2 regions of the Streptomyces roseofulvus genome follow, and region 2 is predicted to be linked to the other one. Evidence: predicted binding sites of a transcription regulator. Region 2 holds the regulator's gene; the other holds the start of a gene.
What was found. The regulator HspR, encoded in region 2, represses chaperone genes until heat shock. The targets are predictions, from matches to a motif close to TTGAGNNNNNNNNNCTCAA.
Positions count from the first base shown of each region.

Region 1 (3,442 bases), 1.6 Mb from region 2:
ACCTGTTCTCCGGGCCGGTCCGCGAACGTCGGCGTGAACGGCCCCTGTGGGCGGTTCGCCGTCTGGCGCCGCGTGACCGCCGAGCCGAAGGAGTGCCGACCGGCGGAGAGCGCGTCGACGAGCTTGTAGAAGGTGTTCTTGCTCGGCAGCGGCACCACTCCCTCGCCGTGGGTGGCCTCCACCATCTTGATCACCCTGCGGATCAGCCGGGACCGGGTCCCCGTCGACGTGTGCGTTTCCGCGTCCAGAGCCTCCCTGATCACCGCCACCAGCCGGGCATCCGCCCGCCCCGTCGCCTCCGACATCCGCACCAGACGCTGGTCGACCAGACCCCACAACCCCTGCTGGGCATAGCGAGACCGCTTGCCCTGCACCGTGCGAAGACTCACACCCAGCTCATCCGCCTTCGCCTGGGCTCGCTCCACCAGCGAACGGGACGCAGGGTCGTACTCCGGCCGCGCGGGCGTGCCCGGCCCGGCGCCGGGCGGTAGCCCGGTCTCCACCTCCACGATGTGGCGTTCCCACTCGCGCGCAGCCGCCCCCGCGGCCTCCGACAGCGTCGCCAGCAGGCCGAACGGCTCCACCGCAGGAAGCGACTCCGTGCCGGTGACCGCGAAGTCCGGCGCCGTCATCAGATACGAGGCCAGCACCACCGACTCCGCCCCATCCTGCGAGCGCAGTCGTACCGACGTCCCCGCGAGTGCCACCACCTGGTGGTCGCTGTCGTTGTAGGTGATCCAGTCCCCGGGCCGTAGCACCGAGGCGTTCTGGCCGCCCATCACCGCACCACTCCCGACGACACGAGCGAGGCGGCGTGCAGCGGCACCGACACATCCACCACAAGCTCGTGCGACCACAGCAGATGGAACAACACCGGCAGCACCGCGATCGGATCCCCCACCGCCGCGGCCCCGTCCATCAGCGGCAGAGGCTCGGCGAACACCTCCCGCAGCACGGAGGCCACCGGCTCCACCCGGTGCCGCGGAGTGCGGTAGCCCGCAAGCCACCGCACGTTGCGCACCACGATCTCGTCCGGGTCCCCCACCAGCCGGAACTCCCATCCCACCTGGTCGCAGGCCGCCCGCGTCGCCTCGAACTTCACCCAGTCCCGAGGACCCCGCCGGTTCGCCGGGCGGCAGTCGATCACGACCGCAGTGCCGTCGTCACGGCGGGCAAAGTAGTCCGGCGCGTGCGAGATGCCCTTGCCGCCGTCCGATGCCCAGAACAGCCAGAACGGCTGGGAGGACACCCCCACCACGGTCGGGTCGAAGTCCAGCAGCATCACGTGATCGCGCTCCAGCCACGACTCGTACCCGATGTGCCCGCCGGCCGTCGACGACCACCACAGCCCCGGCAGATGCCGCTGCCCCTTGTACGACTTGAACTCGCGCACCGGTACGACGTCCTCGAACCGCGTCGCCCACACATCCGAAAGCGGACGCCGGTATTCCGACCCGCCTAGATCGATGTACCCGACCTCGAAGCCCTCCGCCGGAGGCCCTGTCACGCCGCCCGGTACCACCCCTAACGCATGCACCACGAGCAGCTAACCCCGCCTCTCGATGCAAGGTCACGCTGACCTATGCAAGATCACGTGCAGCCTAAAGCTGACCTATGCAAGGTCGACCAGTACCGGACACTCCCGGCATGATCGCTCACAGCGAACAACCCCCGGGGAACAATCCCGCGCTCACATGCATTGAGTCGGCATAGCTCAACTTGACTGCCGAAGGGGAGATCATGGCTTCTGTCTCCAAGCCGTCCGTGCCGCTCACTCTGCCTGTGCTGCCGCTCGATGACGAGGTCGTGCTGCCCGGGATGGTCGTGCCGCTCGATCTGTCGGACAACGAGGTCCGGGCCGCCGTCGAGGCCGCCCAGGCCGCCGCCCGCGGGGCCGGCGGCAAGCCGCGCGTGCTGCTGGTGCCGCGCGTGGACGGGACGTACGCCGGGACCGGTGTGCTCGGCATCGTCGAGCAGGTGGGACGCCTGTCGGACGGCGACCCGGGCGCGCTGATCCGGGGCATCGGACGCGTGCGGATCGGGGCCGGCACCACCGGGCCCGGCGCGGCCCTGTGGGTCGAGGGGACCGTGGTCGAGGAGACCGTTCCCGAGCCGCTCCCCGGCTCCGTGACCGAGCTGGTCACCGAGTACAAGGCGCTCGCCACCAGCTGGCTGAAGAAGCGCGGCGCCTGGCAGGTCGTCGACCGGGTGCAGCAGATCGACGGCGTCGGCGCGCTCGCCGACAACTCCGGCTACTCACCCTTCCTCACCGTCGAGCAGAAGGTCGCCCTCCTGGAGACCGCCGACCCGGTCGCCCGCCTCCGGCTCGCCACCGCCCAGCTCCGCGAGCACCTCGCCGAGCAGGACGTCGCCGAGACCATCGCCAAGGACGTCCAGGAGGGCGTCGACAAGCAGCAGCGCGAGTTCCTGCTCCGCCGCCAGCTCGAAGCCGTCCGCAAGGAGCTGCGCGAGCTGAACGGCGAGAAGGAGGGCGAGGAGTCCGACGACTACCGCGCCCGCGTGGAGGCCGCCGACCTGCCCGAGGCGGTCCGCGAGGCCGCGCTCAAGGAGGTCGACAAGCTGGAGCGTTCCAGCGACCAGTCGCCCGAGGGCTCCTGGATCCGGACCTGGCTCGACACCGTCCTCGAACTGCCGTGGAACGAGCGGACCGAGGACCGGTACGACATCCAGGGCGCCAAGGCCGTCCTGGACGCCGAGCACGCGGGCCTGGAGGACGTGAAGGAGCGCATCACCGAGTACCTGGCCGTGCGCAAGCGGCGCTCCGAGCGCGGACTCGGCGTCGTCGGCGGACGGCGCGGCGGCGCCGTGCTCGCGCTCGTCGGCCCGCCCGGCGTCGGCAAGACCTCGCTCGGCGAGTCCGTCGCCCACGCCATGGGCCGGAAGTTCGTCCGGGTCGCCCTCGGCGGCGTCCGCGACGAGGCCGAGATCCGCGGCCACCGGCGGACGTACGTGGGCGCCCTGCCCGGCCGGATCGTCCGCGCCATCAAGGAGGCCGGCTCGATGAACCCGGTCGTCCTCCTCGACGAGATCGACAAGGTCGGCTCCGACTTCCGCGGCGACCCCGCCGCGGCCCTGCTCGAAGTCCTCGACCCGGCGCAGAACCACACCTTCCGCGACCACTACCTGGAGGTCGAACTCGACCTCAGCGACGTCGTCTTCCTGGCGACGGCCAACGTCCTGGAGGCCATCCCGGAGGCCCTGCTCGACCGCATGGAGCTGGTCCGCCTCGACGGCTACACCGAGGACGAGAAGGTCGTCATCGCCCGCGACCACCTGCTGCCCCGGCAGCTGGAGCGGGCCGGCCTGGAGCCCGGCGAGGTCGCCCTGGAGGAGGCGTCGCTGCGGAAGCTGGCCGGCGAGTACACCCGGGAGGCCGGCGTCCGCACCCTGGAGCGGGCCATCGCCCGACTGCTCCGCAAGG
Region 1 covers NZ_BAAAWE010000001.1:5,485,788-5,489,229, forward strand. Annotated here, with positions in the region: gene ABFY03_RS25555 (Mu transposase C-terminal domain-containing protein) at 1-779, opposite strand, end outside; gene ABFY03_RS25560 (TnsA-like heteromeric transposase endonuclease subunit) at 779-1,540, opposite strand; gene lon (endopeptidase La) at 1,741-3,442, shown strand, end outside.
Region 1: the regulator HspR is predicted to act here: its motif matches at 1,700-1,718, upstream of lon (endopeptidase La).

Region 2 (3,442 bases):
TCATGCCCCGGAGTCCAGCGGAGCCGAGTCCCAGGTGGGCTCGGACTCGCCGGCCGGCGCGACGTCCCACGTGGGCTCGCCGAGGGCGAAGTCCCATGTGGGCTCCCGCTCACCGACCGGGACGAGGTCCCACGTCGGCTCGCCCGGAGCCGCGACGACGTGCGCGGGCGGAGCGTCCCACGTCGGTTCGCCGTTGAGGGCGACGACACCGACAGCAGCCGCGGCAGCGAAAGCTATGGCGCCAAGTGCACGAACCATCCTGGTCATGGCCGATCTCCACCTCTTTTAATCACTACCTCCCCCGCGTTTAAGACGATGACTCACACCGATCCCTTCTGCCACCACCGCCAGGCATCATGTTCCTGTAATTCAAGACCCTGAGGGGGGTTCATATGGTGCCAATACGGGAGGGAATGGACACCGACCATCTCCCGGGGGAGCCCTGCGATGCCGGAAAAGCCCGGTACGCCGCGGCTCTCCGCGCCGGCCGGATAGCCCGCGAGGACCTCGCCGGCGATCCGTGCCTCATCGACCTGGCCCTCGTCCGCACCGATCCCGACGACGTGCGCTGGCTCCGCCCGGTGCCTCCGTCGGTCGCCCTGAACAAGCTGGTCCACCCGATCGAGCAGGAGATCCAGCAGCAGCGGCAGCGGGCGCTGGACCTCGCCGACGCGTTCGAGCCGTTCATGTCGATCAGCACGCCCGACCCCTCCGCCGTCCAGGCGATCACCGTCCTGGAGGGGCTGGACGTCATCAACGACACCCTGGACCGGGTCCTCGACGAGTGCACCGAGGAGCTCCTCACCATCCAGCCGGGCAGCGGCCGCAAGCCCGAGGTCGTCCAGGACGGCCTGCGCCGGGTGGAGCCCCTCCTCGAACGGGGCATCCGGATGCGCACGCTCTACCAGCACACCGCGCGCCACCACTCGGCCACCATGGGGTACGTCGAGCGGATCGGCCCCTACGGGCTGGAGGTCCGCACCCTCGAGGAGATCATCGACCGGCTGATCGTCGTCGACCGGAAGGTCGCCTTCGTGCCCGCCCGCACCGACCGCCGGGTCGCCCTGGAACTCCGCCACGAAGGGCTCGTGCGGTATCTGGTCGGCGTCTTCGACCAGTTCTGGCTCTACGGCGTGCCCTGGGAGGCGGAGGTCCCGTACACCCACTCCGTCGAGGGCGTCAGCGGCATCCAGCTCTCCATCGCCAAGCTCCTCGTCGAGGGCCACGTCGACGAGGCCATCGCGCGCCGGCTGGGGATGAACGTGCGGACCTGCCGGGCGCACATCGCCAAGCTCGCGGCCACGCTGGGGAGCGGGAGCCGGGCGCAGCTCGGGTATCTGATCGCCCGGTCCGGCATCCTCGAGCAGGACGGCTGACGGGGGTGCGCGCGAAGGTCGCGCTCGACGGGACCGCCGGCACCCTGCGGGTCTCCGGGGACGGGCTGCCCGTCGTGGAGCTCGTCCGGGCGGCCGGGACGCCGGCCGACGCCCACACGCCCATCGGCACCCGCAGGGCCGCCCTGCTGACGCTCACCGTCGACGGCGTGCCCGCCAAGATCCGCCCGGCCCGCGGGCGGCTGCTGGTGCGGCGCTCGTACCGGGTGGACGTCCGGGCCGGCGGCGTCCGGTACCGGCTGGTGCCGTGCTCGTACGAGGAGAGCCGGCTCAGCCGGGGCGGGCGGCGGATCGGCACCCTGACCTCCAGCGGCGACGGACGGGTCACCGACGAGTGGGACGCCGGTCCGGCCCCGCTGGACCTCGCCGTCGGCACCGCGCTGGCCGCCGCGTTCGGCACCGGCGCCGCGCCCTGGTGGGAGACGCTCGGCGACATCGTGGGCGAGCTGCTGGGCTGACGCACGCCGAAGGCCCCCACCACGACACCGTGGCGGGGGCCTTCGCGCGGTACGGCTTCGGGCTAGTGGTCGCGCTTGGGGCGCCAGACCACCAGGGCGCTCGCCTGCTGGACGTCCTGGTAGGGGACCAGGTCGCGCCGGTAGGAGGCGTGCACCTGGGCCTCGCGCTGCCGCATCGCCGCGGCCGCGCCCTCGACGGCCGTGGAGAGCTCGGCGACCCGGGCCTGGAGCGCCGCGACCTGGTTCTCCAGCTCGATGATGCGCTTGATTCCGGCCAGGTTGATGCCCTCGTCCTGCGACAGCTGCTGCACCTGGCGGAGCAGTTCGATGTCGCGGGCCGAGTAGCGGCGGCCCCGGCCGGCCGTACGGTCCGGGGAGACCAGACCCAGGCGGTCGTACTGCCGCAGGGTCTGCGGGTGCAGACCGGACAGCTGGGCCGCCACCGAGATGACGTACACCGGGGTCTCGTCGGTCAGTTCGTACGGATTGCGCCGTCTTCCTTCCACCGCGTCACGCTCCCTTCGCCGCCTGGAACAGCTCCGCCCTGGGGTCCGTGTCGGCGGTCGCCGTACGGTACTGCTCCAGGGCCTCGCGGGCCTTGTCGTCCAGCTCCTTCGGCACCGCGACCTCCACCGTCACCAGCAGGTCGCCGCGCGTGCCGTCCTTGCGGACCGCGCCCTTGCCGCGGGCGCGCATGGTCCGGCCGTTCGGGGTGCCGGCGGGCAGCTTCAGCGTGACCGCCGGGCCGCCGAGGGTCGGCACCTTGATCTCGCCGCCGAGCGCCGCCTCCACGTAGGAGACCGGCACCGTGACGGTGAGGTTGTCGTCCTTGCGGCCGAAGACCGGGTGGGCGTCGACGTGCACCACGACGAACAGGTCGCCGTGGGGCCCGCCGCGCTCGCCCGGGGCGCCCTTGCCGCGCAGCCGGATCTTCTGCCCGTCGGAGACGCCCGCCGGGATCCTGACCTGCATGGTCCGCGAGGACTTGGCCCGGCCGGAGCCCTTGCAGACCTCGCAGGGGTTCTCCGCGATCAGACCGCGGCCCTTGCAGTCCACGCACGGGTCGGTGAGCGAGAAGCCGCCGCCGCTGCCGCGCGAGACCTGGCCGGTGCCGACGCAGGTCGGGCACACGCGGGGGGTGCCGTTCTTGTCGCCGGTGCCGGAGCAGGCCGTGCACGGCTGCTGGCTGGACATCCGCAGCGGCACGGTGGCGCCCTCGATGGCCTCGGTGAAGCTGAGCGTCACCTCGGACTCGATGTCCTGGCCCCGGCGCGGCTGCGTACGGGCGCCCGCACCGCCGCCCCGGTTGAACAGGCCGCCGAAGACGTCCCCGAGGCCGCCTCCGCCGCCGAAACCGCCGGCCCCGCCCTGGGCGCCGCCGAAGAGGTCGCCCAGGTCGAAGTTGAACGAGCCGCCCGCCCCGGGACCGCCGGCCCGGAAGCCGCCGTTCCCGAAGAGGGCGCGCGCCTCGTCGTACTCCTTGCGCTTCTTGGGGTCACCGAGGACGTCGTTCGCCTCGGAGATCTCCTTGAAGCGCTCCTCCGCCTTGGTGTCGCCCTTGTTGGCGTCCGGATGGTTCTCGCGGGCGAG
Region 2 covers NZ_BAAAWE010000001.1:3,920,330-3,923,771, forward strand. Annotated here, with positions in the region: gene ABFY03_RS17960 (Rieske (2Fe-2S) protein) at 1-4, opposite strand, end outside; gene ABFY03_RS17965 (hypothetical protein) at 1-267, opposite strand; gene ABFY03_RS17970 (helix-turn-helix transcriptional regulator) at 414-1,376, shown strand; gene ABFY03_RS17975 (hypothetical protein) at 1,382-1,852, shown strand; gene ABFY03_RS17980 (heat shock protein transcriptional repressor HspR) at 1,915-2,358, opposite strand; gene dnaJ (molecular chaperone DnaJ) at 2,363-3,442, opposite strand, start outside.